3 regions of the Arthrobacter sp. CG_A4 genome follow, and region 1 is predicted to be linked to each of the others. Evidence: riboswitches for the same ligand, from Rfam matches in the RefSeq annotation. Region 1 holds a riboswitch; each other region holds the start of a gene.
The links. A riboswitch is a leader RNA that binds a small molecule or an ion and turns the genes downstream of it on or off. The one in region 1 is predicted to bind S-adenosylmethionine.
Positions count from the first base shown of each region.

Region 2: linked by a shared signal. The riboswitch ahead of RCH07_RS10285 (aminotransferase class V-fold PLP-dependent enzyme) and the one ahead of RCH07_RS07430 (bifunctional o-acetylhomoserine/o-acetylserine sulfhydrylase) in region 1 are both predicted to bind S-adenosylmethionine.
Region 3: linked by a shared signal. The riboswitch ahead of RCH07_RS17245 (DUF1737 domain-containing protein) and the one ahead of RCH07_RS07430 (bifunctional o-acetylhomoserine/o-acetylserine sulfhydrylase) in region 1 are both predicted to bind S-adenosylmethionine.

Region 1 covers NZ_JAXCID010000012.1:79,791-90,135, reverse strand. The annotation lists gene mmsB (3-hydroxyisobutyrate dehydrogenase) at 1-887, opposite strand, end outside; gene RCH07_RS07450 (LysR family transcriptional regulator) at 1,067-1,972, shown strand; gene RCH07_RS07445 (MFS transporter) at 2,073-3,455, opposite strand; gene RCH07_RS07440 (mycothiol transferase) at 3,618-3,923, opposite strand; gene metX (homoserine O-acetyltransferase MetX) at 4,009-5,214, opposite strand; SAM riboswitch class IV at 5,226-5,341, opposite strand; gene RCH07_RS07430 (bifunctional o-acetylhomoserine/o-acetylserine sulfhydrylase) at 5,486-6,802, opposite strand; SAM riboswitch class IV at 6,867-6,982, opposite strand; gene RCH07_RS07425 (VOC family protein) at 7,177-7,815, shown strand; gene RCH07_RS07420 (CPBP family intramembrane glutamic endopeptidase) at 7,997-8,779, opposite strand; gene RCH07_RS07415 (histidine phosphatase family protein) at 8,821-9,501, shown strand; gene srmL (PheS-related mystery ligase SrmL) at 9,867-10,345, shown strand, end outside.
Region 2 covers NZ_JAXCID010000020.1:17,057-27,401, reverse strand. The annotation lists gene RCH07_RS10295 (Nramp family divalent metal transporter) at 1-293, opposite strand, end outside; gene RCH07_RS10290 (class I SAM-dependent methyltransferase) at 504-1,262, opposite strand; gene RCH07_RS10285 (aminotransferase class V-fold PLP-dependent enzyme) at 1,558-3,072, opposite strand; SAM riboswitch class IV at 3,108-3,220, opposite strand; gene hisN (histidinol-phosphatase) at 3,358-4,170, opposite strand; gene rsgA (ribosome small subunit-dependent GTPase A) at 4,260-5,375, opposite strand; gene aroA (3-phosphoshikimate 1-carboxyvinyltransferase) at 5,359-6,867, opposite strand; gene RCH07_RS10265 (DoxX family protein) at 6,876-7,424, opposite strand; gene RCH07_RS10260 (sigma-70 family RNA polymerase sigma factor) at 7,668-8,597, shown strand; gene rsrA (mycothiol system anti-sigma-R factor) at 8,594-8,854, shown strand; gene RCH07_RS19290 (50S ribosomal protein bL37) at 8,947-9,021, opposite strand; gene RCH07_RS10250 (PadR family transcriptional regulator) at 9,118-9,738, opposite strand; gene RCH07_RS10245 (DUF4097 family beta strand repeat-containing protein) at 9,738-10,345, opposite strand, start outside.
Region 3 covers NZ_JAXCID010000053.1:4,770-15,114, reverse strand. The annotation lists gene RCH07_RS17255 (O-succinylhomoserine sulfhydrylase) at 1-626, opposite strand, end outside; gene RCH07_RS17250 (rhodanese-like domain-containing protein) at 627-1,046, opposite strand; gene RCH07_RS17245 (DUF1737 domain-containing protein) at 1,043-1,291, opposite strand; SAM riboswitch class IV at 1,416-1,530, opposite strand; gene RCH07_RS17240 (hypothetical protein) at 1,818-2,792, shown strand; gene RCH07_RS17235 (glycosyltransferase) at 2,800-4,101, shown strand; gene RCH07_RS17230 (aminodeoxychorismate lyase) at 4,125-5,105, opposite strand; gene cls (cardiolipin synthase) at 5,199-6,674, shown strand; gene RCH07_RS17220 (chorismate-binding protein) at 6,697-8,781, opposite strand; gene RCH07_RS17215 (DMT family transporter) at 8,886-9,827, opposite strand; gene RCH07_RS17210 (aminotransferase-like domain-containing protein) at 9,826-10,345, shown strand, end outside.

The DNA.
Region 1 (10,345 bases):
AGGCTGCCGTCGACCAGCTTGACGATCGCGGAGCAGTCCATGCCGGACTGGCCGGCGTCGACGAGCTGCTGGAAGAGCTGCTGGACGTGCTCGCCGATCACCAGCGGGGTGCCGGTGTCACGGGCGGCGCTGATGGCGAGTCCGATGTCCTTGTTGGCCAGCTCTGTGGTGAAGGTCGGGGCGAAATCATTGTTGGAAGCGGCCGTGGGAACCACGCCGGCCACCGGATACCAGGTGCGCAGCGCCCAGCTGTCGCCGGAGGAGACGGAGGCGATGTCCCAGAAAACCTGCTTGTCCAGGCCGAGCCGGTCCGCCAAAACGGCGCCCTCGGCCGTTGCGGCCAGGTTGATGAAGAGCATGAGGTTGTTGCAGATCTTCGCGGCCTGGCCGGTGGTGGCCCCGCCGGTGGGGATGATGTTGGCAGCCATCGGCTTGATGTACTCGGTGGCCTCGGCCACGGCGCCGGCTTCGCCGCCAATCATGAAGGTCAGGGTGGCAGCCTTGGCGCCGCTCATCCCGCCGGAGACCGGCGCGTCGACGAAGCGGAAGCCGGCGGCAGCGGCGGCGTCGTGCAGGGCCTGGGCGGAGGCGATGTCGATCGTGGAGGAATCCACCAGCAGCGTGCGGGTGTCCGCGTGGGCCAGGACGCCGTCCCCGCCGAGGTACACGGCGCGGGCGTGCTCGCCCTTGGGCAGCATGGTGAAGACGACGTCTGCGCCGTCGACCGCTTCGGCGATACTGCCGGCCGGCTTCACGCCGCCGGCCACAGCGGCGGCAACGGCCTCGGCGTTGAGGTCGAAGCCGCGGACGTTGTGGCCGGCTTTGGCGAGGTTCACCGACATGGACCCGCCCATGTTCCCCAGTCCGATCCAAGCGATTACTGCCATGGCGTAAGCTCCTTTGCTTTGTGTCGTGCGTACTTCATGGGTCTTTGTCCGCGTCCGCACAATCCGGCCGTTTCGCCGGACGTTCCGTGTCCAGCATCACACCCTGTTACAGTGCAATCAAGGCGAAAAACTACAGATGCCATGTGCATCGATGCACATACTTCGAAAGGCGGACGGTTGTGGACCTAAGGCGGCTTCCGAGCCCGGATGACCTGCTCATCCTGCTGACCGTTGCCCGGCTGGGCCGGTTTAACGCGGTGGCGGAGACGCTCGGCACCACGCACACCACCATTTCCCGGCGGATCCTGGCCCTGGACAAGCAGCTGGGCGGCCGTACCCTCGAGCGGAGCCCGCACGGCTGGGAGCTGACGGAGCTCGGCAGCCAGGCGGTGACTGCGGCCGAGGCAATCGAAAGTACCCTCGGTGCGCTGTCAAACCGCATTGCCCACAGCGGGGATGCGCTCTCCGGCCTGGTCCGGATCAGCACCCCGGACGGCTTCGGCGCCGAGTTCCTCACCCCGGCACTGGTCCGGCTGCAGCAGGAGCACCCGCTGCTGAACGTGGAGATGCTGAGCGCCACCCGCAAGGTCAGCCGGAACCGCTCGGGCGTGGACCTCGAAGTGGTGGTGGGCAACATGGACGTCAGCAACGCGCAGACCATCTTCCTGTCCAACTACTTCCTCCGGCTCTACGCCAGTCCGCAGTACGCGCAGGAACGCGGACTGCCGGTGACGCTCGACGACGTCCGGCGGCACGGCTTTGTCTCTTACGTGGAATCGGCGCTGCAGGTCGCGGAACTCGGCCACCGCTCCACCCAGCTCCCCATGCCGCGGTCCAGCTTCCAGGCCACCAGCATCTTCGCCCAGCTCGAGGCCGTGCGGCGCGGCGCCGGGATCGGGCTGCTGCCCAACTTCCTGGTGGCCGGGAACTCCGGTTTCCTGCCCGTACTGCCGGACGTTTTCCAGCGCCAGCTGCCGATCTGGGCGGTGGCACGCTCGGAATCGTTGCGCTCGGCCCCGGTACTGGCTGTGCTGGCCACGATCCGGACCGAGATCGCCGAGCGCCAGGACGTCCTGCTGGGCTGAGCCCGGCGGCCAACAACAACGGCCCCTGCCCCGCAGTGCGGGGACACGGGCCGTTGTTCTGCCTGACGGAAGTTACTTCTGGCTGCTGCCTCTTGCCGTATTATTTCTTGCCGGCGGCAAGGAGGTCGGCGGTGCCGCGGGCGTCGGCGGCGTCGACGTCGTGAAGTGAGATGCCGCGGGTTTCCTTGAGGAAGAACACTGCCACCATCGTGACCATACAGGCGCCGAGCAGGTAGATGGCCACCGGGGTGGAGGACTTGAACTGGCTCAGCAGCGCCGTCGCTATGATCGGAGCCAGCGACCCGGCCACGATTGATGTGACCTGGTAGCCGAGCGAGACGCCGGAGTAGCGCATCCGGGTCGGGAACATCTCGGCCATGATGGCCGGCTGGCCGGCGTACATGAGGGCGTGGAACAGGAGGCCGATGGTGATGGCGGCGAGGATGATCAGGTCGTTCTTGGTGTCCATCATCGGGAAGGCGAAGAAGCCCCAGGTCCCGCCGAGGATGGCGCCGGCCATGTAGACGGGCTTGCGTCCGTAAGCGTCGGAGAGCTTGCCCACCAGCGGCACTGCACAGAAGTGGACGAAGTGCGCCACCAGCAGGAGCAGCAGGATGCGCGAGGTGTCCGTCTGGACCACGATCTTCAGGTAAGTAATGGAGAAGGTGACCACAAGGTAGTAGAGGATGTTCTCCGCGAAGCGCAGGCCCATGGCCGTGAAGACGCCGCGCGGGTAGCGGCGGAAGACCTCGGCGACGCCGTATCCCTTGTTCTCCACCACAACTTCTTTGCGTGCCTCGAGGAAGATCGGGGCGTCCTGGACCTTGGTGCGGATGTAGTAGCCGACTACCACGATCACGGCGGAGAGCCAGAACGCCACGCGCCAGCCCCAGCTGAGGAAGTCAGCCGGGGACAGCGTGGAGGAGAGGGTGAACAGCACGCCGGTGGCGAGCAGGTTGCCCATAGGAACAGCTGACTGCGGCCAGCTGGACCAGAATCCGCGGGATTTGCTGGGGCTGTGCTCGGCAACGAGGAGGACGGCGCCGCCCCATTCGCCGCCGACGGCGAAGCCCTGGACAAACCGCAGGAAGACCAGCAGTGCCGGCGCCCAGTAGCCGATCTGCTGGAAGGTGGGCAGGCAGCCCATCGCGAAGGTGGCGACACCGACGAGGATGATGCTCAGCTGGAGCAGCTGCTTGCGGCCGAACTTGTCGCCGAAGTGCCCGAAGACGATGCCGCCGATGGGGCGGGCAACGAAACCGACCGCATAGGTCACGAAGGCTGCAATGATGCCGTCGAGCTCAGTGCCGGAGTTCGGGAAGAACAGCTTGCCGAAGACCAGGGTGGCGGCGGAGGCGTAGAGGAAGAACTCATACCATTCCACCACCGTGCCGGCCATGGAGGCCGTCACAACCTTCTTCAGGCCGGACGTCTTGACATCGGGCTCTTCCGGGCGCCTCGCGGCGGCATTTTGCGTAGTCATGTCGACTCCTTCGGTGTCTCCGTCGACACCCTATGGACCACTGGACAGAGAATACCTGTGACGTGTGACACGGGCATCATTCTCAACGATTATGGGCGCTCATGCCCGCGGCCTCAACGGCCATTAGTGCAGGGCCCGTCTGCAAAAATGCACACGGGCTCCTCATTCTCCGGTACTTCCGTCCACGGATTCGCGCAGAAGATCGGCATGGCCGTTGTGCCGCGCGTACTCCTCGATCATGTGGCAGACGATCCAGCGCAGGCTGGGCGCCCCGCCGTCGGGCCAGGTGCGCAGGGCCAGCGAGTCCAGCCCGCCGCCGGCCAGGGTCTCTGCCACCAGGGAGCGTGAGCGTACGACGGCGCCCTGCCAGAGTGCGCGGAGGGCCGGACCTGAACCTTTTTGTGCCGGTAACGGGGGGACATGCCCATTCTTCGCACCCGGGACTGGGCATAAGGGCACTATGTCCATACGCTGGCCCCGGCGCGGGGCATGTCCCTGAGCCCGGCCACCGCGCCCGGACTGCCGGTCCGGCAGTACAAGAGCCGAAGAGCGGCTAGCCGAAGAAGTTCAGCCGGAGCTGGCCGCTGAGCTGGCCGATCTCGGTGAGGAAGCCATCATGGCCGATCGGCGCCTCGATGGTGTGCACCGCCACCTCGCCCGGCAATGCGTCGGCGAGGGCCCGGGACTGGGAAGGGAAGTACAGCCGGTCCGAGTCGACAGCCGCGATCAGGAAGTCCGCCGTGGCCGGAGCCAGCGCCTCCTCGAGTGCCCCGCGTCCGCGGCTGACGTCGTGGCTCATCAGCGCCTCGGTGATGGCGATGTAGCTGTTTGCGTCGAAGCGGCGGACCAGTTTGTTGCCCTGGTGGTCAAGGTAACTCTCCACCTGATAGCGTCCGCGGCCGGCCAGGGAACCGGCTTCCAGCGGGGTCTCGGAGTCCTGGGCGTTCCGGCCGAAGCGGCCGTCCAGTTCCGCGGCGGAGCGGTAAGTGATGTGCGCGATCCGGCGCGCCAGGGCCAGGCCGGCTTGCGGTTGCGGACCGCCGTAGTAGTCCCCGCCCCTGAAGTTGGGGTCCTGCCGGATGGCGAGGGTCTGGGCCTGGGCGAAGGCGATCTGCTCGGCGGTGCTGCTGGCGCCGATGGAGATCACGGCACAGCGCGACACCCGCTCCGGGTAGCTGACGGCCCACTCGAGGGCGCGCGCGCCGCCGAGGGAGCCGCCCAGGACGGCGTGCCAGCAGCGGATGCCGAGGGCATCGGCCAGCCTGGCCTCGGCCGCGGTGGTGTCCCGCAGCGTGACCAGCGGGAAGCGTGAGCCCCAGGGTTTGCCGTCCGGCGCCGGCGAGGACGGTCCGGTGGAGCCGTAGCAGCCGCCGAGGATGTTGACGGAGACAGCAAAGTACGTGTCCGTGTCCACCGGGGCGCCGGGGCCGGCGAGCTGCTCCCACCAGCCCGGTTCCTCGGTGGCGCCGCGGGTGACGTGGGTGTCCCCGGTCAGTGCATGTTCGATCAGCACCGCGTTGGAGCCGTCCGGGGTGAGGGTCCCCCACGTCTCGTAGGCGAGGGTGATGTCCGGCAGCGTCGAGCCGGATTCGAGCTGGAGGTCCCCGATCCGGAGGTATTGCACGGTCCCGTCCGGGACTCGTTCGGAACGGGCTGCTTCCGGGCGTCCGGTTTCCAGCCTCTCCGTTTCCGGCGGGGCAGCTGGGTTGTGGGGGGTCTTGTTCCCGGGTACGCCCTTGCGGGAGACGGCAATGCTCATGTGAGGACCTAACGTCGCGCTTGCCCGCCGTCAGCTGACCGGCGGGCCAGGTCTTCACCCGGGGCACCCCGCCGCGGAAGGAGGGTTGCCGGCCAGCAAGCCGGGGCTGTCACTGGCACTCATGACCTTCATTCAGTTTACGAAAGGAGGCACCGTTGTGGCGAAGATTGTGACGACCGTATGACTCCCGGCGTCGCGCGCCCCAAATTTCCAGCGCCCCTAAGCTCAAGCGCCCGAATTTCCAGCGGCGGCACGCCGGGAGCGGCGGTGCTCAGGCGCTCTTGGCCGCGCGGAATCCGGCGTCGAGGTCCTCGAGGATGTCATCGATGTGTTCCAGGCCCACGGACAGCCGCACCAGACCCGGCGTCACGCCGGCAATCGCCTGCTGTTCCGGCGTCAGCTGGCTGTGGGTGGTCGACGCCGGGTGGATCACCAGCGAGCGCACGTCACCGATGTTCGCCACATGGGAGTGGAGTTCGAGGGCATCGACGAAGCGCTTGCCGGCCTCCGCTCCCCCGGCGATGTTGAACGCCACGACGGCGCCGGTACCCTTTGGACCGTACTTGCGGCCGCGCTCGTACCAGGGGCTGGACGGCAGCCCAGCGTAGGCGACGGATTCGACGTCGTCCCGTGCCTCAAGCCATCCGGCCACCGTGGTGGCGTTGGCGACGTGCCGCTCGACGCGCAGGCTCAGGGTCTCGATGCCCTGGGCGATGAGGAAGGCGTTGAACGGCGACACCGCCGAGCCGAGGTCGCGCAGGAGCTGGACGCGGGCCTTGAGGATGTAGGAAAGGTTCGCGCCGAGGGCGCCGTCCTTGCCCAGGTCCCGGGCGTACACGAGGCCGTTGTAGCTGGGATCGGGGGTGTTGAAGCCGGGGAACCGCTCAGGGTCCTTGCCGAAGTCGAAGTTGCCGGAGTCCACGATCACGCCGGCGATCGCGGTGCCGTGGCCGCCGAGGTACTTGGTGGCGGAGTGGACCACAATGTCTGCGCCCCACTCGATCGGGCGGATCAGGTAGGGGGTTGACAGGGTGTTGTCCACGATCAGCGGCACACCGGCGTCGTGGGCGGCCGTCGAAATGCCCTCGATGTCCAGAACGTCCTGGCGGGGGTTGGAGACCACTTCGCCGAAGAACAGCTTGGTGTTGGGCCGGACGGCATCGCGCCACTGCTGCAGGTTGTCCGGGTCCTTGACAAAGGTCACGGAGATGCCGAACTTCTTCAGCGTGTGCGCCAGCAGGTTGTAGGTGCCGCCGTAGAGGCTGGGGCTGGCCACAACATGGTCGCCTGCCTCGGCCACGTTGAGGATCGCCAGGGTCTCGGCGGCCTGGCCGGAGCTCAGCAGCAGCGCCGCGAGGCCGCCTTCCAGGCTCGCCACCCTCTGCTCCACGGCGTCCTGGGTGGGGTTGCCGATCCGGGTGTAGATGGGGGCGAGCTCGGCGAGGGCGAAGCGGTTCGCGGCGCTTTCGGCGCTGGGAAACACGAACGACGTCGTCTGGTAGATGGGCAGCGCCCGCGCGCCGGTGGCGCTGTCCGGCTCCTGGCCGGCGTGGATCTGGCGGGTTTCGAAGGACCAGGCTTTGGACATTGGGATGCTCCTCAAAGGACCGGGCACTGTCCGCCCCGGGGCTCATCGGCCCGGAGCGGCACAGGCGCCGCGCTTGCCCTCCGGCGGGCGCCGGACGGCCTGGTCTTCACCCGGGGCACCCCACCGCGAAACGAGGGTTGCCGGCCAGCAAGCCGGGGCTATCTGCTGGCACTCATGACCTGGGCCCAGTCTAGGAAACGTTCACCGGGCGTGGCTAGCTTTGTGACAAAGATGAAGCTGTGCGCTGGATGGGGTGCCTTCCGGGAGAGTGATGACGGCGAAAGTCCACGTCGACAGTCTGCATCACGCGACATGCCATTTCGGTTAGGGGACCCTAAGCTGAGTGCTGCATCACAAAGTGCCAAGATGAGGGCATGCGCATGGATCACGTCTCTTACGCCTGTGAACAAGATGGCTTGGCTGCCACCACCGAACGAATTGCGTCTGCCCTCGGCGTCGAAGCCGTGAAGGGCGGAGTACACCCCCGATTCGGGACCCGCAACATGATTATCCCGCTCGCGGGACACAAGTACCTCGAGGTTGTCGAGGTCCTGAACCACCCTGCATCCGACAAGGCACCCTTCGGCCAGGCCGTGCGTGCGCGCTCCGAGGCGGGTGGCGGGTGGATGGGCTGGTGTGTCGAGGTCAAGGACCTGGCACCGTTCGAGGAACGCCTCGGCCGCGCCGCCGTCAACGGCAACCGCAAGTTCCCCGACGGCCGCGAACTCGTCTGGAAGCAGATCGGCATCCTCGGTCTCATCGCCGATCCCCAGGTCCCGTACATGCTCAAGTGGGAGGGAGATCCGGAGCTCCACCCGTCGAAGGCCTACGAGAGCAACGTCAAGATGTCGGCCCTCACCATCGCGGGCTCTGCCGAGCGCGTGACCGAGTGGCTCGGTGTTCCGGTGGAAAAGCCGCTGGAGGACGTGGCCGTGAACTGGCTCGCCCCCCGCGGCACACCCGGCATCCTCTCCGTCACGTTCGAGACGGCCTCCGGAGCCGTCACGATCTGACACTTCCCCCAACTTCGGCCGCTATCGGCGGGTGCCAATGACGCCCCCCATCGATGGCGGCCGATATCTTTTTAAGGGCCTCGGCTGGAGCGCAGGCTCTCGAGGGCAACGCGGGGTCACTTAGCGCCCGTCCCAAGCCTCCGGATGGGCGCGAAGTGACCCCGCGTTGCTTTATGCCCACTCAGCCCAGGCCCACGGCCTTGCCGAAGAGGCTGAAGCCCACGAACGCCACGATGTCCAACAGGGCGTGCGCAATCACCAGCGGCATCACGCGGCGGGTCCGGGTGTAGATCCAGGCGAAGATGACGCCCATGATCGCGTTGCCAATGAACGGCCCGAAGCCCTGGTACAGGTGATAGCTGCCGCGCAGCATGGAGCTGGCGAAAATGGCCACGGGGATGCTCCAGCCCAACCTGGGGAGCCGGTCCAGCAGGTAGCCCACCACAATGACTTCCTCCACGATCCCGTGCCGGACCGCGGAGAGAATCAGCACGGGCACCGTCCACCAGTAGGAGTCCAGCGCGCTGGGGATGATCGCCGTCGTGATCCCCAGCGCCCGGCCCGCGGCGTAGAGGCCCAGCGAGGGGATGCCGATCAGCGCCGCCAGGCCCAGCCCCTGCAGCAGGTCCTTGCCGGGACGGGCGAAATTGAAGCCCAGCTTGCCGCAGGCCGAGGCGCCGGGCCCGCCGGCTCCGGACCCGAACGCAGGGCGATGCTCGGAGAGGAAATAGATCACCAGCACCACCGGAACCAGGGCGAAGACGATATCCAGCAGCTGGTAGGTGAGGTCGAAGTACTCGCGGGGGCTTTGCGAACGGTTCAGCGTGGAGGTGCCCTGGGCCAGCGGCGCCCGGGTCATCTTGTCCAGCAGCTGCACCACCGAGTACACGGCGGACTGCCCCAGCGACAGACCCAGGACAATCCAGACTTCGATCCGCAGCCGACGGCGGGAGGGAACCAACATGTTCCTATCTTGCCTGTACTTGCGGCCTATGCTTGGGGTTTATGAGTGCGCCCGGGAAAATCATCATGATCCGGCATGGCCAGTCCGCCGCCAACGCCGACACCACGATCTACAACCGGGTACCCGACTACCGGATTCCGCTGACCGGGCTGGGCCTCGAGCAGGCCCGCGCCGCCGGTGAGCAGGTCCGGCGGCTGCTGGACGGGCGTCCGGTCTGCGTCTACGTTTCCCCCTATCTCCGGGCCTATCAGACCCTCGAGGCGCTCAACCTCGGTCCGCTGATCGAGCGGGTCATCGAGGAGCCGCGGCTTCGGGAGCAGGACTGGGCGAACTTTCAGATCGCCGGCGACATCGAGGACCAGAAGGAGCTCCGCAACGCCTACGGACATTTCTTCTATCGCTTCCGGGAGGGAGAATCCGGCTCCGATGTGTACGACAGGATCTCCTCGTTCATGGAAACCCTGTACCGGCACTGGTCCAAGCCGAGCTATGCCCCGAACGCGCTGTTCGTAACGCACGGGTTGACCATGCGGTTGTTCTGCATGCGCTGGTTCCACTGGTCCGTTGAGTACTTCGAGTCCCTCAACAACCCGGAGAACGCAGCGGTCCGGACCCTGCACCGCACCGGGTTGGGCAAGTATGAGCTGGACAAGCCGTTCAGCCAGTGGGAAGCCCGGCTCGTCGATGAAACGGTACTGGACGCCCCGCCGATGTTTTTCTAAGCCGCTGGCTGCTCCCTGGAGCGCACGTGCTGCGTCGGCGCGGACCGCCGCGCGCCAGACTTCGTGGGTCTGCGGAATGCCCGGCCGGTAGACCAGGTGGGTGGCGGACGGCCCGTTGAGCAGGTGCAGGTCCGCGCGAGGTTCCACACCACCACGTTCCTCGGCGGCATGGGGGTGCTGATGCTGGCACAAAGCCCGGCTGGCAGCGCATTGGGGTAGAATCGCCCCATGCTCCCTACGCGTCGATTTATGTGCCCCCGACCGGTCTCCGGTCGCGAGGGCTCTCAGGCGCGCGCCTAGGTCCTGGCGCCGGATGTGAGTCGGGGGAGGAAACCTTCACTCACATCCGAACATAAGGACCAACAATGCCCACGTATCTCAGTCCCTCCGAACTCCATGACGCTTTGACCATCCGTGACCTCTCAAATCCGGACGATCAACCCCATGCAATGCAGGCCCTCTTACAGGGCGTTATCGACACCCTCTGCAACCAATGGGGCGTGCCGGCACGAATCGTTCGGCACAGCCCCCTGGTCAGTGTGATCGACAACTACGACCGCCTGGGGTTCAACGAATCCGACGTTACGCGGGATCAAAGATACTCCCGCTACGTCAGCCCAACAGTCATGCTGCGAAGCCACACGTCGGCGTCCATCCCGTCGCTGCTGCGGGCACTGGATGCCGACGACTCCATGGACGAGCTCTGGGCCATCCCCGGCCTGGTCTACCGGCGCGATTCCATCGACCGCACCCATGTGGGAACTCCCCACCAGGTGGACCTGTGGCGCGTCAGCTCGCGGGATCAACTTGACTCCGGCAACCTGCAGGAAATGATCGCATCCCT
Region 2 (10,345 bases), on a different contig from region 1:
GGCTTGAGGCGTTCGCCGAGGATTTCCGGCAGGCTCTTGCCGGTGACGATACCGAGCTTCGCGGACTGGTACTGGACCAGCACGGCCATGACGTTGGCGGCCACCAGGACCCAGACCAGGAGGTAGCCGTACTGGGCGCCGGCGGTGAGGTTTGCCGCGACGTTGCCGGGATCCACATAGGCAATCGAGGCCACGAAAGCCGGGCCCAGCAGGCCAAGCAGGGCCCGGCGGGCGCCTGGTTTCCGGCCGGGCACCTTCGGTGCCGATGGTTGGTATCCGCTTACTTCCAGCACGGCGGGCCCCTCTGGATCGGTTGGTCAGCTGGCCCGCTGTGAGAATGGTCGGTTTACCAGCCATGACGCCCGGTGTGGGCTGGCGGTGCGGCCCGCGCCATTGTTTGTTGGGACCTGCAAAAAGTTGTTAGGACTACCGAAACCATAAGCCTCTGCGCCGGTAACGCGCAATCCGGCCGGCAACAGCGCAGCGGCTATGAGACGGCGTCGTCAGGCCCGGACTGCGCGCCATGCCTGGGTTAGGTAGGGGAGCCGCAGCGGCTCGCCGGGCCCGTGGCCCAGCTGCCCGTGCAGGTACCAGTCGAGGTTGCCCAGCACCTTGGTCCGGGTAGGCTCCGAGGCCTTCAGATAGTAGCTGCGGGACTTGGCCAGCGCCAGGATGTCCGCGGTTGTGACCGGGTCATCCCAGCGGGTGAGGTGGCTCTCCATACCGGTGAATTCCGGACCCAGCGGCGGCGTGAAATGCGGTTTGTGGACATCCCCGGCGTGCATGATCCGGGAGAGCCGGTGGACCCACGGGACTGAGGTGTCCAGCTGGTTCCAGATCAGGCCCAGGACGCCGTGCGGGCGCAGGATCCTGGCGAACTCCGTGCTGGCCAGGAGCGGATCGCACCAGTGCCAGGCTTGGGCGACCGTGACCAGATCGAAGGCTTGAGCCGGCAATCCTGTGTGTTCGGCGGTGCCGGTGACGGCGGAGACGGCCGGGAGCATCCGGCGCAGCTGGTCCAGCATGCCGGCGGACGGATCCACTGCCACGGCGTGCAGCCCTCGTGCGACCAGCAGGGCGGTGAACTTTCCGGTGCCGGCGCCGATATCCGCGGCGTCCTGCGCCCCGGCCGGGATCAGCCAGTCGGCCGACTCTGCGGGGTAGCCCGGGCGGACCCGCTGGTAGTGTTCGCCGCCGTCCTGGAAGCTCTGCCCGAGCTCCTGGCGGCGCTCGCGGTCCAGTTTGGGGCCGCCGCGTGTCACGTGCGATCTCCTTCGGCCAGATCCGGATGGTACCTCTCGAATTTACCGCACCCTGCGGAGGAGCGTTTCCAGCCCAGGCCGCTAGCTCGGGTCGCTGGTGGTCATTTTCCCTGGTTCGTCGGGGTCAGGCTGGACCGGGTCCTTCGCATGCCGGGGGACATGCCCATTCTTCGAACCCGGGACTGGGCTTAATGGCACTATGTCCATCCGCTGGCTCCGGCGCGGGGCATGTCCCTGAGCCCGGCCGTCCCACACTCCCGGACCCGAACCCCCGACGAACTAACCAAAATGTCCGCTAACCCAGGCCGCAGGGTGCCGCCCCGGCGGTGCCGGGCGTGTTGGGCGCCCACTGCGGGTAGCTGCGGGAGTCGTTGGCCGGCACCCAGCGGCCGGCATCCACCACATAATCCCAGCCCAGGCCGTTCTCCCTCAGTTCCTCCAGCCCTGCCAGCAGCCGCTGGGCGTCCTCCATCCGGGAGCCGACGCCGAAGCTGGCCCGCAGCGAGCCGGAGGGCAGCCCGAGCCGGCGGAGCAGCGGATGCGCGCAGAAGCGGCCGTCACGCAGGCCGATGCCGTGCTCCGCGGACAGGTACGCGGCCACCAGGCCGGCGTCGTAGCCCGCCACGGAGAAGTTGACGACGCCGATGCTGCCGCTTCCAGGCCCGCCGCCGTCAGGCCCGCCGTTGTCGCGTCCGCCGCCGTCCGGCCCGCCGATGTCGCGTCCGCCGTCGTCAAGGCCGGAGTCGGAGAAGATCCGGTGGACGGTGACGCCGTCGATCCGCTGGAGCCCCTCGACCAGGAAGGACCGGATGGTGTTCTCGTGGGCCTGCCACTGCTCCGGATCCAGGGCAGCGATCACCTGGGTGGCCCGGGCTAGGGTTGCGGCGCCCAGGACATTGGGGGAGCCGCCCTCGTGCCGGGCCGGCCCGGTGGTCCAGCTGACCGTGTCGAGCCGGGCGTCCTGCACGGCCCCGCCGCCGGCCAGGTGCGGGGTGCCGGCGTCCAGCCAGTCCGGCCGGCCCACCAGGACGCCGGCGCCGAAGGGCGCGTAGAGCTTGTGGCCGGAGAAGGCGAGGTAGTCGACGTCGTCCGCGGCGATGTCGATCCTGCGGTGCGGGGCCAGTTGGGCGGCGTCGACCACGATCCGGGCGCCGAACTCGTGGGCCAGCGCTGCCAGCGCGCGGATTGGCAGGATTTCGCCGGTGACGTTGGAGGCGCCGGTCACGGCGAGCAGGCTGACGCCGCCGTGGGACAGTTCCCCGCGGAGCCGCTCCAGCGTGGCGGCCACGGTGGGGGCGGCCACAACGCTGCGGTGCGGGACGGCCTGCCACGGCAGCAGGTTGGCGTGGTGTTCGATGTCGAGGAAGAGCACCTCGCCGGTGTGTTTGCCGCCGGCGACCGGCAGGCAACCGGCGAGCAGGTTCAGTGAGTCGGTGGTGTTCCGGGTGAAGATCACGGAGTCGTCCGGGCGTCCGCCCACGAACTCGCGGACGATCGTCCGGGCGTTCTCGTACACGGAGGTGCTGATCTGGGAGGCGTAGCCGGCGCCGCGGTGGACGCTAGCGTAGTACGGCAGGATCTCGTTCAGGTAGGCCGAGACGACGGACAGCGCGGGTGCGGAGGCGCCGTAGTCCAGATTGGCGTAGCGGACGTGGCCGCCCTGGATCAGTGGCGCCTGGATCTCGGCGCCGGTGACCGCCGAGAGCGGCCGGCGGGCGACGGCGAACGCGTCGTCCGGGCGCCCGGCTTCTGCACCGGGGTGGAACCCGGGGGCAAATCCGGAGTTGGCGGGAAAAGTGGCAGTCGTCATGGGACCTCGCTCGAGACAGGACCCCATTTGCCGGGGATCCGCGCTTGCCGGGTCCGTTCCGGACCGGCCAGGTCGTCACCCGGGGCACCCCGCCGCGAAGGAGGGTTGCCGGCCAGCAAACCGGGGTTTAGCGCTGGCACTCGTGACCTGCTTCGAGCCTAGGACATCCGCGCCGGCGGCGAACAGGGAGTGCCGCATTGTGAAGCGCTTTGTTACGCGGCGCCACGAACGGGCACCCTCAAATACGACAATCGACGGCCGCCGCCGTCGATTGTCCGGCAGCCGCTAGAGCAGGTCGTCTAGTCCCGGGTTGAGGCGCCTGAGCACCTCGGAGTGCAGGATCGAGTTGGTGGCCAGGGCGTTGCCGCCGAACGGGCCATCTTCCCCCTCGAGGGAGGTGAAGCGGCCGCCCGCCTCGGTGACGATGGGGACCAGCGCGGCCATGTCGTAGAGGTTCAGTTCGGGCTCGCACGCGATGTCGACGGCGCCTTCCGCCACGAGGCAGTAGGACCAGAAGTCGCCGTAGGCGCGGGTGCGCCAGACCTCCTCGGTGAGGCCGAGGAATTCATCCAGGTTTCCCCGCTGCTTCCAGCCGCCCAGGCTTGAGTAGGACAGTGAGGCATCCGAGAGCTCAGAGACGTTGGAGACCTTCAGCCGGGTCGCGGCGGCCAGCGAGCGGCCCATGTACGCACCGGCGCCCTTGGCAGCCCACCAGCGCTTGCCCAGTGCCGGGGCGCTGACGACGCCGACAACCGGCTCGCCCTCGTCCACAAGAGCGATCAGGGTAGCCCAGACGGGAACGCCGCGGACGAAGTTCTTGGTCCCGTCGATCGGGTCGATGATCCAGCGCCGCGAGCCGTGGCCGGAGCTGCCGAACTCCTCGCCCAGCACAGCGTCGCGGGGTCGGGAGCGGGAGAGCTGGCCGCGGATGGCTTCCTCGACGGACTTATCGGCATCGGTGACCGGCGTCAGGTCCGGCTTCGTCTCGATCCGAAGGTCGAGCGCCTTGAAGCGGCTCATGGTCTGGGAATCTACGGAATCTGCCAGTACATGGGCAAGGCGCAGGTCATCGTTGTAGCTCGAAGCGGGTTGACTCATGGTTCCAAGCTACCGCCAAAGCGGGCAGCCGACCGGGAGGCTGCGTCGCTGCGCCACGGGAAGCGGGACAGGCGGGCGCAACCGACACGTCAGGAGACGGTGCCCAGTTCCTTGACGTCCTGCGCTTCCATCCGCGGGTCGGTGCCCAGCAGCCGGCGCAGCGAGGTCAGCCGGGCGGGGCCTGACGGGCCGGCATGTCCCCCCGCTACCCAGGCGTCGACACCGCAGTTGACGGCGCTGGTGTTGTGCTTACAGCCCCGCTCGCAGCGGTCGGTGCCGGGTTCCAGATCCGGGAAGGAACGCAGGATCCGGTCCGGGTCCACATGGGCCAGGCCGAAGGAGCGGATGCCGGGGGTATCGATGATCCAGCTGCCGGACGGCGCATCGTTGACCTTGAGGGCCAGCGCCGAGGAGGACGTGTGCCGGCCGCGCCCGGTCACGGCGTTGACGCCGCCGGTGGCGCGCTCGGCCCCGGTCAGGGCATTGACCATGGTGGACTTTCCGACGCCGGAATGGCCCAGCATCACCGTGACCTTCCCATCGAGGTAGCCGCGTAACTGTGAGACGGCGTCCTTGTCGAGCCGTGCCGAGAGCCCGTCGTCCGAGCGGGCGTCGATTCCGGAGGCGGCTGAATCCGCCGTCTTGGAAATGATCACCGGGAACGCGAGGTGCTGATAGTTGGACAGCAGCCCGGCGGGATCCTTGACGTCGGCCTTGGTGACGAGCAGCAGGGGAGAAATGCCGGCGTCGTAGGCGGCCACGAGGGCGCGGTCGATGAAACCGGTCCGGGGTTCAGGGTTGGCGGCCGCCACCACGATCACCAGCTGGTCGGCATTGGCGACGACGGCGCGTTCGATCGGATCGGTGTCGTCCGCGCTGCGCCGCAGCAGGGTTTTGCGGTCCTGGATCCTGACCAGCCGGGCCAGGGTGTCCGGCTCGCCGCTGACGTCCCCCACAAGGGAGACGAAGTCGCCGGCCACCACAGGGTTGCGGCGCAGTTCCCGGGCGCGGGCGGCGATGATCTTGCGTTCCTCGCCTGTGCCCTCGCCGACGACGGCGGTGTAGCGTCCGCGGTCGACGGTGATGATCCGGCCGGTGACGGCATCGTCGTAGCTGGGCCGGTCCTTCGTACGGGGGCGTGAGCCCTTCTTATTGGGGCGGATCCGGACATCGGATTCATCCCAGGAGTCAGTGCTGCGTGCCACTGGCGGCGTCCTTGTCTGCCGGGGGTGCGTCGGACGGGGGTGGGTCCGCGAGGGGTGCGTCTGCAGCGGATGCGTCCGCCGGGGGTGCGTCTGCCGGGGGTGCGTCCGACGGGGCGGGCGTCCCGGGGGAGGACTGGGCCAGCATGGCTTCCCACAACCGGGGGAAGTCCGGCATGGTTTTGGCCGTGGTCGCGATGTCCTCGACCTCGATGCCGGCTACGGCCAGGCCCAGGATGGCGCCGGCGGTGGCCATACGGTGGTCCGCATAGCTGTGGACGGCGCCGCCGTGCAGCAGAGCGGGCCGGATAATGAGGCCGTCGGACGTCTCTTCGGCGTCGCCGCCGAGGCGGTTGATCTCGGCCACCAGTGCCGCCAGCCGGTCCGTTTCGTGGCCGCGGAGGTGGGCAATGCCGCTGAGCCGGGAGGATCCGGAAGCCAGGGCACAAAGGGCAGCCACGGTGGGCGCGAGTTCGCTGGTTCCATCGAAGTGGGCGCCCTTAATCTCCGGGCCGCCGGTGACGGTCAGGATGCCGTCCTCCAGCGTAACGGTGGCTCCCATGGTGGTGAGAATGCTGCGCCAGAGGTCTCCCACCTGGGTGGTTCCGGCGGGCCAGTCCGGGATCCGGACCGTGCCGCGGGTTGCCAGGGCTGCCGCGAGGAAGGGGCCGGCGTTGGAGAGGTCCTGTTCGATGCGGCGGTCGAAGGCGCGGATGGGCCCGGGGGAGACAGCCCAGTGGTTAGGGACCGAGTCATCCACGGTCACTCCCACGCCGCGCAGCACGGCGACGGTCATGGTGATGTGGTCCATGCTGGGCACGGGCTTACCTGGATGTTCGGTGCTGCGGTGTTCCAGGTGCAGCCCGTCCGTGAAGCGCGCACCGGCCAGCAGCAGAGCGGACACGAACTGCGAGGACGCGCTGGCATCGATGACAAGGTGCCCGCCGCGGACCTCACCGGTGCCGTGGACGGTGAACGGCAGGGACGACGCCGGCCCGCCGTCGGCCGCGCTGACAGCGACGCCGAGCCCCGTGAGAGCCTCGACGATGGTGCCCATCGGCCGGTTGCGGGCGTGCAGGTCGCCGTCGAACAACGTATCTCCGTGACGCAGTGCCGCCACCGGGGGGACGAAGCGCATGACGGTGCCGGCCAGGCCGCAGTCGATTCCGGTGCCGGCCGCAGGGCTGTCCAGGCTGATGGGGGTGATTTCCAGGTCGGGGCCGAAGGCACCGTCACCGGGGACCTCCGTGATGGTGGCGCCGAGCCGGCGCAGCGCCTCGATCATCAGGGTGGAGTCCCGGGAGTGCAGCGGCGCCCGCAGTCGCGAGGGCCCGTCGGCGATGGCAGCCAGCACCAAATACCTATTGGTCAGGGACTTGGAGCCCGGCACGGTGACCGTCGCGTCGACGGGCCGTCCGGCGAACGGTGCCCGCCAGAGCGGGGCGACGCCAGCCGGGACGGGGAGGGCAGCTGCGGTGGGGGTGGTGCCGGCCATGTGCTTGCTTATGCTCCGACGGTGTGGTCTACGGCCTTACGTACCGCTTTGTCGGCTTTCTTCAGCTGCTTGCCCGTGGTCTTCCTGACGTCCGAGGCGAGGTGGCCGGCGTTCTTCCTGGCGTCGGCCGCGAGGTGCTCCGCGCGCCAGGCCAGGCTGGGCTTGCCGTTCGTGTCCACGGAGGCCAGCAGCACGCCGCCCGTCAGCGAGACGTTCTTCAGCAGCTGCTTGCGGCGGGCGTCGCGGCCCTCCTTGGAGGTGATGTCCGCGCTGCGCCATTCGACGTAGCCATTGAGGGCGGAGATGACGGCCAGGACGGTGGCGGCAAAGCGGGCAGACTTGCCGAGCGCGAAGAGGACGCCGGCACCTACCTGGGTGCCGCCGATGACGCGGGCCAGCACCTTTTCATTGGTCTGGAACGGCAGGGACTCAGCCGCGCGGCGCAGCAGGGGGGACAACTGCGCCGCAGTGTCATCCGCATTCTTCAGCTTGTCCACACCGGCAAGGACGAAACTGGAGGCGAGCATGGGGCGGGCGAGAAAGCGGACAAACGGCATGAATTTCCTCCTGAAGAGACGAACCGCGGAATCGACGCGGGAGAACCGGTTCCAGTCTTGCACTTTTGCGGAATATTTGCCCGCCGGACGTGGTTGTCAGTGACAGGTTCCAGCGGCTCTTCGATGGCTGGATTTTGAGTCGGATCAGCCCGGTAGCCGGGCTGCAACACACGGGCACGGCCGGACCAATCCGGTGCGGCCCGGGGAGGCGGAGATTTGATTCTGGTCAAGGACAGTGTGGAGCTGGCAGCAGATCCCCTGCAAGCGTGGGGCGTCGCCCGCCAGGATGGTTCCGGTGCCCGCCGGATGGTGACAGTAGACTTGAAGGCGATGAGCACCATGGATCCGGCCGTTGCGGCCATGCACGAGGTAGCCGGAAACGGTACCGCGCCCGCCAAGTCACCTGTTGCCGGGCCCGCCGGCGCACCCCGTGAGGCTGCCCCGGCGGCTGAGGAAGGCCTGGCTGCGCCGGGTGTCGATGCCCAGGGTGTCGATGCGCCGGTCAACGAAGCCGCCGTCCGGGAGACGATTGTGGATGGCCGGCCGCTGGACGTCGCGGTCGAGTCGGCGGACGAGCGCCGGGTCCGTTTTGAACGGGACGCCATGCAGTATGTGGACCAGTTGTACTCCGCGGCCATGAGGATGGCAAGGAATCCCGCAGATGCCGAGGACCTCGTCCAGGAGGCCTACACCAAGGCCTTCTCCGCGTTCCATCAGTACAAGCCCGGCACCAACCTCAAGGCCTGGCTGTACCGCATCCTCACCAACACCTACATCAACCTCTACCGCAAGCGGCAGCGCGAGCCGCTGCAGTCGAATTCGGACACCATCGAGGACTGGCAGCTGGCCCGCGCCGAGTCGCACACATCCTCGGGGCTGCGTTCGGCTGAAGCCGAGGCGCTGGACCACTTGCCGGATTCTGACGTTAAGCGGGCGCTGCAGGCGATCCCGGAGGAGTTCCGCCTCGCGGTGTATTTCGCCGACGTCGAGGGCTTCGCGTATAAGGAAATTTCAGACATTATGAACACGCCGATCGGGACCGTTATGTCACGGTTGCACCGGGGCCGGAAGATGCTGCGGGATATGCTCGCCGACTACGCCGCCGAGCGGGGATTCAAAGCCGCAAATACCGCTGCGGCGCCCGGAAGCAACAAACAGGAGAACAGGAAATGAGCGACTGCCAGGGACTGGGCGATTGCGACGACGCCCGGATGGAACGTATTTACGAGTATCTGGACGGGGCGCTTACGCATGATGACATTGCTGAGATCAAAGATCACCTGGACGGGTGCCCGGAGTGTTTTGAGCAGTACGACCTCGAATGTGTCATCCGCGTAATGGTGAAGCGTTCGTGCACGGAGGCGGCACCGGAGAACCTTAAGAACGCGATCCTCGACAGGATCCATACAATCCGGCCCGTCGAAGCCTGAGCGTCCGCGTCCCACGGCCACAAAACGAATGACCCCGGAATCCTCAAGGATTCCGGGGTCATTCGTTTCAAGCTGTTAATTCAAGCTTTTGCTTAGGCGTTGGGGCGCTTGCCGTGGTTCGCGCCGCCACGCTTACGGTCACGACGTTTACGTGCACGTTTGCTCATAGCTGGCCTCCTTAATATTGGTACTCACAAGAGCTGCCCTCAAGTCTCCCACATCGGGACCCGGGCCGCGAACCGGCGGTCTGCCCGCCAGCTGCCTCAGTCGAGCGAATTGCGGATCGAGATCCGGGCCTGGTCCAGCACCGTCTTGACCGTCTCCAGTGTCACTGGAGTGATGGGCTGCCGGCCGCCGTGGCGGCGCAGCTCCACCCGGATGTCGTCGCGGAAGGTCTGGACCAGCATTTCCGCTTCGCGCAGGCGCCGGTCGCTCTCCTGGGAGTAGCGCGGGCCGGTGAGTGCGCCGACCGTGGATCCTGCCGCACGGGCCGTGGAGCGTGCCGCCTCCGCCGTCGCGGCGAGGTCGGCCCGCAGCCCGCGCATATTCTCCCGGATATCCTGCCGCAGGTTGTCGGCGAGACGGCGGACCGAGGCCGAGATGTCATCCTCCACTCCGGCCAGTTCATCCCGCCTGCTGTTGAGCTCAACGAGGCCGGCCGGGGTGATGCTGTAGTTGGTCCGGCGGCCCTCCGTCCGGGTGGCCACCAGACCTTCCTCCTCCAACTTGCCGAGCCGCGGGTAGATGGTGCCGGCGCTGGGGGAGTAGGTGCCGCCGAACCGTTCGCTGAGTGCCTTGATGAGTTCGTAGCCGTGCTTGGGGCCGGACTCGAGCAGCGCGAGCAGATACAGGCGCAGCGCTCCGTGGGCAAAGACCGGAGGCACTAGTGCCCCGTTTCGGGATCCGCGGTCGGCTGGCCGTGGAAGACGGAGGTTTTTCCCGAGACGGAGTTGGTGCGGACCAGCATGAGCTGGGCATCAGGTCCCGCGATGGTCTCCACGGCACCGCCGGGCTGGGAATATTTCTGGTCATCGATGACCACAGTGCCGCTGGCGGTCTTGGCGATAATGTCCACGCCGACGTCGTGCGGCAGCCGGATAGTGACGTCCCCGGACACGGAATTCGAGCCGAAGTCCTGGGTGAAGCCGTGCAGATCGAAGCCCAGGTCGCCGCTGACGGTGTTCGCCCGGACATGGCTAAGATCGCCCGAGGCTGTGACCTCGCCGGAGACGCTCCTGGCTGTGAAGACGCCCTGGTGGCTGCGGGCGATCACCTCGCCGCTGACGGTGTTCACGGACAGGTTCCCGGACGTGCCGTCGGCCAGGACAGAACCGGAGACAGTGTTCAGCCGGGTGTGCCCGCTGAGGCCGGATACCATGCCGTCGCCGCTGACGGTTCCCGCCTCGACCTCGACGCCGGCCGGCAGGGCGATGCTGACGACGACCGAGTTGCTGCTGCTGTTGTTGACGGTGCCCATGAGGTTCTTGAACC
Region 3 (10,345 bases), on a different contig from region 1:
GAGTAGACGATCACGTCCGCGCCGAGCTCCCCGCAGCGCTGCAGCAGGGGAGTGGCAAAGACATTGTCGACGACGACCGTGGCGCCGGCGGCGTGTGCCAGTTCGCTCACGGCGGCGATGTCCACGATTTCCTGCATCGGGTTCGACGGCGACTCGAAGAAGACCGCCGTCGTCGGCTCGCCCAGCGCGGCCTGCCATTGCGCCAGGTCCGGGCCGTCCACGAAGACCGTCTCCACGCCCCAGCGCGGCAGGATCTCGTTGAGGATCACGAAGCAGGAGCCGAACAGTGAGCGGGCGGCCACCACACGGTCGCCCGCCGCCAGCAGCGCGCCGAGGGCGGTGAACACCGCCGACATCCCGGACGCCGTCGCAAAGCATGCCTCGGTGCCTTCGAGCAGCCGGAGGCGTTCCTGAAAGGTCGCCACCGAGGGGTTGCCGTAGCGGGAGTAGACGAAGCGTTCGTCCTCGCCGGTGAAGGCGCGTTCCGCTGCGGCGGCTGATTCGTAGACGAAACCGGAGTTGAGGAAGATCGGCTCGGTGGTTTCCTGGAAGCCGGTGCGGTCGAGTCCGCCGCGGACGGCCTGCGTGCCGGGGCCCCAGCCGGCGGCGTCGGGATTGAAGGTCACCTAGTGCTTTCCGCGGATGGTGGGCAGGCCCCGGTTCTTCCAGCCGTTGACGGTCCGTCCGCCGTGCCGGTCCGGTTCGCCTTCGTAGCCTTCGAGGACGTTGTACGAGGTGAAGCCGGCCTCGGCGGCGGCCTCCGCGGCGGCGATGGAGCGCACGCCGGAACGGCAGAGAAATATCAGTTCGGTGCCGTGATCTTCGGGTGCCTGCTGCTTCAGCTGGTCCAAGAACTGCCTGTTGGGGATACCGCCGGCCAGGTTCCACTGGATGAACAGCGGGGCGTTCCGGGTGCCGTTCGCGGATGCGGTGTCCGGGACGCCGATGTGGGCCCATTCATCCTCGGTGCGGACGTCCACCAGGAGCGCGCCCGCCTCAAGCCTGGCCCAGGCTTCCTGCGGGCTGAGGTCCCCGGCGTACCTCACGCGTGGCCCTCGATGGTCTCTTCGTAGCCGAAACCGTCGCTGTCCAGATCCTCGACAGCGCTTGCGACGGCGGCGTCAGCGATGGCGATTGCTGCCGGCAGCACCACAGCCTGGACAACAATGACGCTGCTGCCGTTGACGGTGGCGGAGGGGCTTCCGTGCAGCACATAGCCCTCGGCCAGGGCGGCCGAGACGCGCTCGCAGAAAGCGCGGTCGTCTGGGCCGGTGAACAGGCGGTAGGCCAGTTTCCCCTCTTTGGTCGCGGCGGTCGCGGCGGTTGCGGCGGTTGCGGCAGTTGCCGCGGGGGACGGGGCGGGTGCTGTGCTTGGCACGGCGGGGGCGGACGCGTCAGTCACGACGGATCTCCTTCTTTCACGCTTGCAGCTCGAATGGTCGATATGCCGAGTATTCACCTGAGGCACCCCGCCGCGAAAGGGAGGGTTGCCGACCGGCCAGTCAGGGCTTGGTGCCGGGTCTCATTACTCCCCAAAAACGTAACACTTACGACGCCGGCCCGCACCGCCGTCGTCGTCATGTTTAGTAACCGGACCGGTCCGTGACCTCATGGTGGCCCCTCGAGAAGCAGGTAGCTGTGCCGGACGGCAGTGGTGCCGGGGCGGGCGTTGCAAGTAGTGGCCACTCGTGTGCCCCCGGCCGGTGGCCGGTCTACTGGGAGGACAGGTCCGGCCGCATGGCCGGCAAGGTCTCAGATGCCTGTGAACCGCCGTTGCCGGAGAACCGGCAGCGGCGGGACGCAGTGGAGGGGGAACCATGGGTCCGCGCATATTGGTCACCGGAGTAGGCAGCGCAGCCGGCTGCGCCGTCGCTGCGCAGTTGTCGGCCCGGGGAATTCCCGTTCTCGGCGCCGACAACAGCGACGTGCCGGGCCCCGACGGCGCCGAGACCGTCCGGATCCCGCCGCCTGGTGATCCGGACTGGGTCCCTGCGCTCCGCCGGCTCATCGACGCACGATCCCTCAATGTGGTCATTCCTACGCTCAGCGAGGAGCTTCCGTACCTGGCCGCCGCCCGCGCCGGGTTCGCCGAGGGCATCCGGCTCATCGTCGCCGACCCTGGCCCGGTCGCCCTCGCCAACGACCGGCTCTTCACCGCGTGGACGCTGCACGCGGCCGGGATCCCCGTTCCCCGGTTCGGCGTGGCCAGCGACTTCGCCGCCGCGCCGGCGTCCCTGGCGGCACTGGGCGGTCCCGTCGTCCTGAATCCGAGGTCGGCCCAGGCCGGTCAGGGTGTTCAAGTGCTGGCCGAAGCCGGTGCGGTGGACTGGGGACTTGTGCCGGAGGGCCAGATCGTCCAGGAGTTCATACCGGGAACCTCGTACCTCGCCATGGTCTTCGGCACACCCGTGCACAACGCCATGGCGCCAGTCGCCGTCGTCTTCGAGCAGACCGGGCCGCGCAGACCGGGCTCCGGAGGCGGGGATTCCGGAAGCACAGACTCCGGAGGCGGGGGGACCGGCCGGCGGGTGGCGGCGGGCGAAGCCGCCGGGATCGGCAAGCTGGCCCTGGCCGCCGTCCGCGTACTCGGCCTGACCGGGCCCGTGGACGTCGAGATCCGGTGCCGTGCCGATGCGGCCCCTGTGGTGCTGGGCGTGAGTGCACATTTTGGGGCCAGCAGCGCGTCCGCGCCCGAGCTGCTCGACGCGGTTCTGGCGACTTTCCTCCTCCCGTCGTTCAACCCTGCGTCCTTCCGGCGGTGCCCGGCTGTCTACGCAAGAGTGCTGGGCTGAGCCGGCCATGGCGGCGGAGCACACCTGGCTGATGGCCCTCGGGCTGCCGGTCCTGGCCCTCGGGCTGGCACGAGTCCTTGCCCTGCCGCTTGCGGCCTGGTTCGAGGTCCGGGCCACCCGCCGACGGCGCAGCGGCCCGCCCGGCCTCTGGGCCCGCTGGCCTACGGTGTCCATCATTGTTTCGGCGCACAGCGAGGCGGCTGTGATTGCGAACTGCGTACGGTCCGTCCAGGCGAGCAGGTATGAGCGGTACGAGCTGATCATCGTGGACGACGGCTCCACCGACAACACCGCCGAGCTGATGGCGGGGTTCGCCGCGCAGGACGGACGGATCGTCATCACGGCGCAGTCCCATGCCGGCACGGGTAGCGCACTGAACCTGGGCATCCGTTACGCCACAGGGGAGATCCTCATGTTCCTGGCCGCGGACGCGGCCGTGACCCCGCGCACCATCGACCGGATGCTTCAAGGCTTCGAGGACCAGCGCACCGGGGCGGTCCGCGGCAGCGAAGGGACAACGGAGCCGACGTCGGGTCCGGCCCGGGTCCTGGACCTCATCCGCCGGCTGGGCAGCGGCACCACCTGGCGCGCACAGTCGGTGACCGGCGGCCTCCCCACCATGTCCGGGGGAATGACAGCTGTGCGCCACGCCGTCATTGCCGAGGTGGGACCATTCCGCGAAGACACGGCGGAGGGTGACCTTGAGCTGGGCTGGCGCGTGCGCCAGGCCGGGTACCGGGTTGTCTTTGCACCGCGCGCCCTGATCCGGAAGGCGGGGCCGTCGAATATGGGCGCGCTCTGGAGCCACCAGGTCCGCCGCGAACGGTCGCTTCTGCAGTCCCTGTGGATCCACAAGTGCGCGATAGGGGACCTGCGGCGGCGCGCCCTCGGTGACAGCCTCATGGCGGCGCTGTTGGTCACTGTCTTTGGGCCCGTGCTCCAGCTCGCGGGCCTGCTCACTTTGGCCTGTCTGGTGCCGCTGGGCTATGGCCGGCTCGGAGCAGATGCCTGGGCGGTGCTGGGCGGCGTGGTGATTTCCGCGACGCTGGGAGTCGCGGCGCTGGAGCTGGTGATCAACGGCTCGTGGGGGAAGCTGCGCCGGGTGTGGGTGTTCCCGCTTCTCCCGGTCTATGCCGTATACCGCGGTCTTGCGCTGCTGGCCGCTCTGGTGAAGGAGCTCAGCGTCCTGGCAGGGCGGCGGAGCGGCTCCGGGCGCGGGGCCGAAGGCCGGACGGTCCGGAACCGAAAGCATGGGGCAACGCGGGGTCACCTACGGCCCGTCCCGGGCCGCCGGATGGGCGCTATGTGACCCCGCGTTGCTGTAGATCGTGGTTAGTCGATGGTGGCGTAGAGCGCATTGAGCTCGGCCGTGAGCTGCCTGCGCAGTTCCGGGGTGCCGATTTCCCTGCCGTGGATGTGGTTGACCGGGGCCAGCAGCCGGATGCTTGAGATCAGCCAGACGGCGTCGGCGTCGTACAGATCGTCCGGCTCCAGCGGCCCGTAGCCCAGCTCCCAGCCGGCGGCCTTGGCGGCTTTGAAGAGGGCGCCCTGCGAGGTGCCGGGCAGGATCCCGCTGTCCAGCTGCGGCGTGATGAGGCGCCGGACGGTGCGGACACCGCCGGCGCCGTCGTCGGAGGATTCCAGGTGGGCGAGCAGCACGGTGGACGTCGGGCCCTCCAGGACCCGGCCGTCCGCGGAGACGAAGATGACATCGTCCGCGCCCTGGGCGTGCGCGTAGCGTAGCGCTGCCATGTTGACGGCGTAAGAGAGGGTCTTGGCGCCCATCAGGAGCCAGGGGGCGCGCTCGCCGGCCTCGCTGTCGTAGCCGCGGTCCAGCAGGATGACGTCGATTCCGGTCTCTCGCTGGCGGCGCCCGGCGGCACCGGGAGCCGAAGCCTGGACCCAGCAGCTCGGTGTGTTGGTGCCCTCCACGCCGCGGGTCACGAGGAGCTTCACGGCCACCTCGTCTGTGCCCTCTTCCGTGCCCTCGTCCGTGCCCGGTTCGGCGGAGGTGCGCGGGCCCCGGTACTCGCTGATCGCGGTCTCGATCGCCCGGCGCCAGGCGTCCGGGGCAGGAATATCCAGCTCCAGCAGACCGGCGGATCCGGCAAGGCGGTCCAGATGGGCCTGAAGCTTGCGGGGCTTCCCGCCGACCGCAAGGAGGGATTCGAAGACCCCGTCACCGCGCGTGGCGCCCTGGTCAGTGACCATCAGCTGGGGTTTTGAGGCATCGGCAAGACGGCCGCTTTCGAACGCGGGATCCAAAAACACCAGAACCGTGACGGGGCCGGGACCGGAGGCAGGAGAAGTCATGGCTTCAGCTTAGTGCGGCCGGCCACGGGATAAGATTTGCAGGTTGCCCGATTCGGAACTGTTCCGCGGGTCCTGGACTGGAGGGGTTCGCCTGTGCTGTGGCCATTTTCGCTGGCGGAATCACTCCCATACTGGGCCATTCTCATCCTGACCCTGATCGACCTCGCCATCCGCGTGCTGGCCCTCGGCATCATCCCCGGAAACCGCCGGCCCACCACCGCGATGGCGTGGCTGCTGATCATCTTCTTCGTCCCTGCCGTGGGCGTGGTGCTGTTCCTGCTGTTCGGTAACTTCCGGCTGTCGCGGAAGCGTAGAGCGCAGCAGGATGCCGTGAACCGGCGGGTCCGCGCCGGCACGTCCGAGCTGGCTGATCTCGAAAGCCGGTACAGCGGTCCGGAATGGGTGGCGTCCGCCGCGGAACTGAACAAGACCCTGGGCTCGCTGCCCATGGTGGACGGCAACAGTGTGGAGCTGCTGCCCGGCTACCCCGACTCGATCAAGGCGATGGCGGCGGCGGTCCGGGAGGCCAAGAGCTTCGTCAACGCGGAGTTCTACATCCTGAGCTCGGACCACTTCACGGACGATCTGCTGACCGCAATGGAAGAGGCCGCCGAGCGCGGCGTCGAAGTCCGGCTCCTGTTCGACCACCTGGGCACGCTGCGGATCCCGGGCTACCGCAAACTGATCGCCCGGCTCAAGGCCGGCAAAATCAGCTGGCGGCCCATGCTGCCGCTCCGGCCCGTGCGCGGGCAGTGGCGCCGGCCGGATCTGCGCAACCACCGCAAAATCATGGTGATCGACGGCGAGACCGCCTTCACCGGCTCGCAGAACCTGATCGAGCCGTCCTACAACAACCCCCGGCACCGCAAGGTGGGCCGCGAGTGGGTGGAGCTGATGGCCTGCCTCCGCGGCCCGATCGTCACCACCCTCAACGTGGTCTTCGCCACGGACTGGCTCAGCGAAACGGACGAGGCGCTCGAGGACCAACTGGCGCACCGGCCCGAACCCCACGCCGGGGCGATCACGGCGCAGGTGGTCCCCAGCGGACCCGGCTTCATCACCGAAAACAACCTGCGGCTCTTCAACACCCTGATCTACTCGGCGCAGCACAAGGTCTCTATCTGCAGCCCTTACTTCGTCCCGGACGACTCTTTGCTCTACGCCGTAACGACGGCGGCGCAACGCGGCGTCGACGTCGAACTGTTCGTCTCGGAAAAAGGCGACCAGCTCCTGGTCCACCACGCCCAGCAGTCCTACTACGAGGCCCTGCTCGAGGCCGGGGTGCGGATCTACCTGTACAAGGCGCCGTTCGTGCTGCACGCGAAGCACTTCACGATCGACGGCGAAGTGGCAGTGCTTGGCTCGAGCAATATGGACATGCGCTCCTTCTCGCTGAACCTTGAGGTCTCGGTGATGGTCCTGGGCGAGGACATCGTCAGGCGGATCCGTGCCGTGGAGGACAACTACCGGGACATCTCGCGCGAACTTGTCCTCGATGACTGGATGAAGCGTCCCATGCTGGTCAAGTATGTGGACAACGTCGCACGGCTGACCGCGACCCTGCAGTAGCCCGGCGCACTCTTCAGAGGCGTCAGCCGGGCGGGAACTGCGCGCCGAGCGCGGAGAGGACGCCGAAGGCCTTGGTCCGGATCTCCTGGTACTCCTCCTGCGGTGCGGAATCCGCCGTGATCGCCCCGCCGACGCCGAGGCTCAGACCGGCCCCGCCGCCGGCCTGCTCCGTGACCACGAGAGTCCGGATCGCGACCGCGAGGTCGGTGGCGCCGTTGAGTGAGAAATAGCCGATCGCGCCCGAATAGATGCCGCGGGGTGCATCTTCGAGCCGGTCCAGAATGGCCATGGTACTGATTTTGGGGGCGCCCGTCATGGATCCTGCGGGGAAGCAGGCCGCGACGGCTTCGGCGCGCGGCGCACCGGGTTTGAGCCGCGCGTCGATGGTGCTGACCATCTGGTGGACGGTGGCGTAGCTTTCGATCGTGCACAGCCGGCTCACGGACACGGAGCCTGGCACGGCGAAATGGCTCAGGTCGTTGCGCAGCAGGTCCACGATCATGATGTTCTCGGCCCGGTCCTTGGGCGAGGATTCGAGGTCCCGCCGCAGCAGCCCGTCCCGTCCCGCGTCGGCGTCCCGGCCGCGGGTGCCCTTGATCGGCTCGGCCCGCATCCCGCCGTCGGCCGCGATCCGGAGGAAACGCTCCGGCGAAGTGCTGGCCACGGTGAGGTCCCCGAAGCGCAGATAGCTGGCAAACGGGGCGGGATTCCGCCGGCGCAGCGCCAGGTAGGCCTGCCAGGGGTCCAGTTCCCCCGGAATCAGGGGTGCCGTCAGGACGGTGGTGAGGCAGACCTCGTAGCTGTTGCCCTCCGCGATCTCACGCTGGGCCTCGGTGATTTTGGACTTGTACGAGACCTCCGAGTCGCGCGCGGCGAAGGCCGGCCCGGCGGAACGTTCGACGGCGGGATGTACGACGGCGGCACGTTCGCCGGCAGGCACCGGTGGCGGCGCCGCTTCGGCCGCCGCCACCGCGGCACGGGCTGTCGCCAGCCAGTCCCCGGCGTCGGCGGTGTCCAGTGCCAGCACCCACACCGTTCGTTCCAGGTGATCCAGCACCACGGCGCGGCCGGCGAAAATCAGGCAGGCATCCGGCGTGCCCGCGGTGACGTCGCTGCCGCCGGTCTCCCGCTTGAGCTCATATCCGAGGTACCCGAGCCAGCCCAGAGTGAAGTCGCAGGGGTAGCCTTCGGGCGCGCGCAGGGCCCGGCGTCCCCAGACGCCGTCCAGCCAGCGGAAAAACGGTCCCTCGGTTCTTACAGTGGAATTTCCGACGCCCACGCAGGTCGTCCCGGAGCTGTGCCGGACCGCCTGGCCGAAGGGGCCGCCGTCGTCCGCCAGGATGCTGAAGCGGCTGCGTTCCGCGGCTTCGGGGGCCGGGCCGTAGTGGGTTGGACCCGCCGGGTCCAGGGATGAGTCGAGCCACACCGCGTTCCGCGAGCGGCCGAAGAGCATCTCAAAGAGCCGGGCGGCGTCCGGGACAGCGTCGATCCGTTCGGCCCGTAGCTGGAGGCCGCGGCGGGCCGCGAGCTCGGGCAGCAGCACCGGGGCCACGGCGGGCAGGTACTGGAGGGCCTGCAGCACCTCCTCCGGCGCGTCGGCGTCGGCGGTGTTGAGCACGTGCACATCGGCGTGGGCCGGAACGTCATCGGCGGCCAGCCACTCCTCCTCCTGGGCAGCCCATTGCGCCCAGAATGGTTGGTAGCTGTCGCCGTCGCGGGCCAGCGCCCTGCTGCGGCGGTCCTGCTCCGGCGCATCGGCCCAGATCACTGCATCCACGAAGGGCCGGGCCGCTTCGGCAGCGGCGCCGACGCCTTCGACCAGGATAATCTCGGCCGGCCGGGTGGTGCGGGTCCCGCCGTCGTAGTGGTTGTTCCAGTCCCAGCTGACCCACCGGGCCGGCTCACCGCGGCGGAGCGGCGCCAGGACCGTGGAGGCGTAGCGTTCAATGCCGGCGGCAAGTCCGTTCCAGCCGGGGTAGATGTCCTCCAGATGAAAAAGTGAGACCTTGTGGTGCTCGCGGAGCCGTGCCGCCAGTTCGATCGCCAGGGTGGTCTTGCCTGCGCCCGAGCGTCCGTCAATGGCGATGATGACGGGTGCGGGACTCATGAAATAGAGCGTACCCGCTGCCCGGGCTGGTCCGGGATGTTAACGGCCCGGGCCGTCCCGGCCGCTGGCGTTGCGCCGGGAAGGACCTGATGGTGGGTGAACCGTCAGGCAAGCTGTGCCGCGGGCGGCGGGATTTGCCGCACACGGACTGCGATGCCGGCGCAGAGGATGACGGCGAGGCCGCCGAAGATGGTGGGCCAGGTCAAAGTCTCACCCAGTAGGAGTCCGGCCCAGCAGATGCTCAGCACGGGCTGGATGAGTTGGATCTGGCTGACTTGTGCCATGGGGCCGATGGCCAGGCCGCGGTACCAGGCGAAGAAACCGAGGAACATGCTGACGACGCCGAGGTAGGCAAGGGCGGCCCACTGGACGGGCGTGCCCGACGGCGGTTGCTGGCCAGCGGAGAGCGCTGTCAGGAAGACCATCAGGGGGGATGCGAGGACAAGCGCCCAGGACACGGTCTGCCAGGCGCCGAGCTCGCGCGCGAGCAGGCCACCCTCCGCGTAGCCGATGGCGGCGGCCACGACAGCGCCGAGGAGCAGCAGATCCGCCCAGCCCAGCTGCCCGAAGCCCCCGGACTGGGCGGAGGCGAAAACTATCGCCGCCAGAGCGCCTATGGCGCTCGCGACCCAGAAGCCTGCCGGTGGACGCTCGCGGGCCCGGAGGACGGCGGCCGTTGCCGTCGCGGCCGGAAGCAGCGCGATGACGACGGCACCGTGGGTGGCGGGCGCCGTCGTGAGTGCGAACGAGGTGAGCAACGGGAAGCCCACGACGATCCCGCCGGCGACCACCGCAAGCCGCGTCCACTGCCCGCCCCGGGGCAGGCGCTGCCGCGTGAGTGCGAGGGCCAGGACTGCCAGGATCGCGGCCATAACCGCACGGGCGGAGCCGATGAACAACGGCGAGAGCCCCGCGACCGCCACCTTGGTGAACGGGACCGTGAACGAGAACGCCGCTACTCCCAGGAGGCTCCACCACAAGCCGTTGGGCTGCCGCGACGATATCACTGGGCGAAAATGGCTAGTAGCGCTACTCTTGTCTCTCATGAACCACGATAGCAGTTCGAATATTGCGAAACGACTGCAGGAATGGATCGCCGGTGCCACGCCGGGATCCCGTTTGCCGTCCACACGGTCACTGGTTGCCGAGCACCGGGCCAGCCCGGTGACGGTGCAGAAAGCCCTACAGGCGCTCACCGCACAGGGACTCATCGAGAGCCGGCCCGGCGTCGGGACCTTCGTGCGGGCCGTCCGGACCGCGCGCCTGTCAGACTACGGCTGGCAGACCGCGGCGCTGAGGTCACCACAGACGCCTCCGCGCTCGGCTTCCGCCGCGATGCGCAGCACAACGAATGATGTCATCGCCTTCCACTCCGGCTACCCGGACTGGGAACTCCTGCCGGAGCGCCTGGTGCGTGCGGCGCTCGCCCGGGCAGCCCGGAGCGGCGCGGCCTTGTCCCGCCCACCGGCGCCGGGGCTTCCCGAGCTGCAGTCCTGGTTTGCGCACGAACTCGGCGCCTCGACGCCCGCGGGAATCACCCCGCCAGCACCGGGCGACGTTGTTG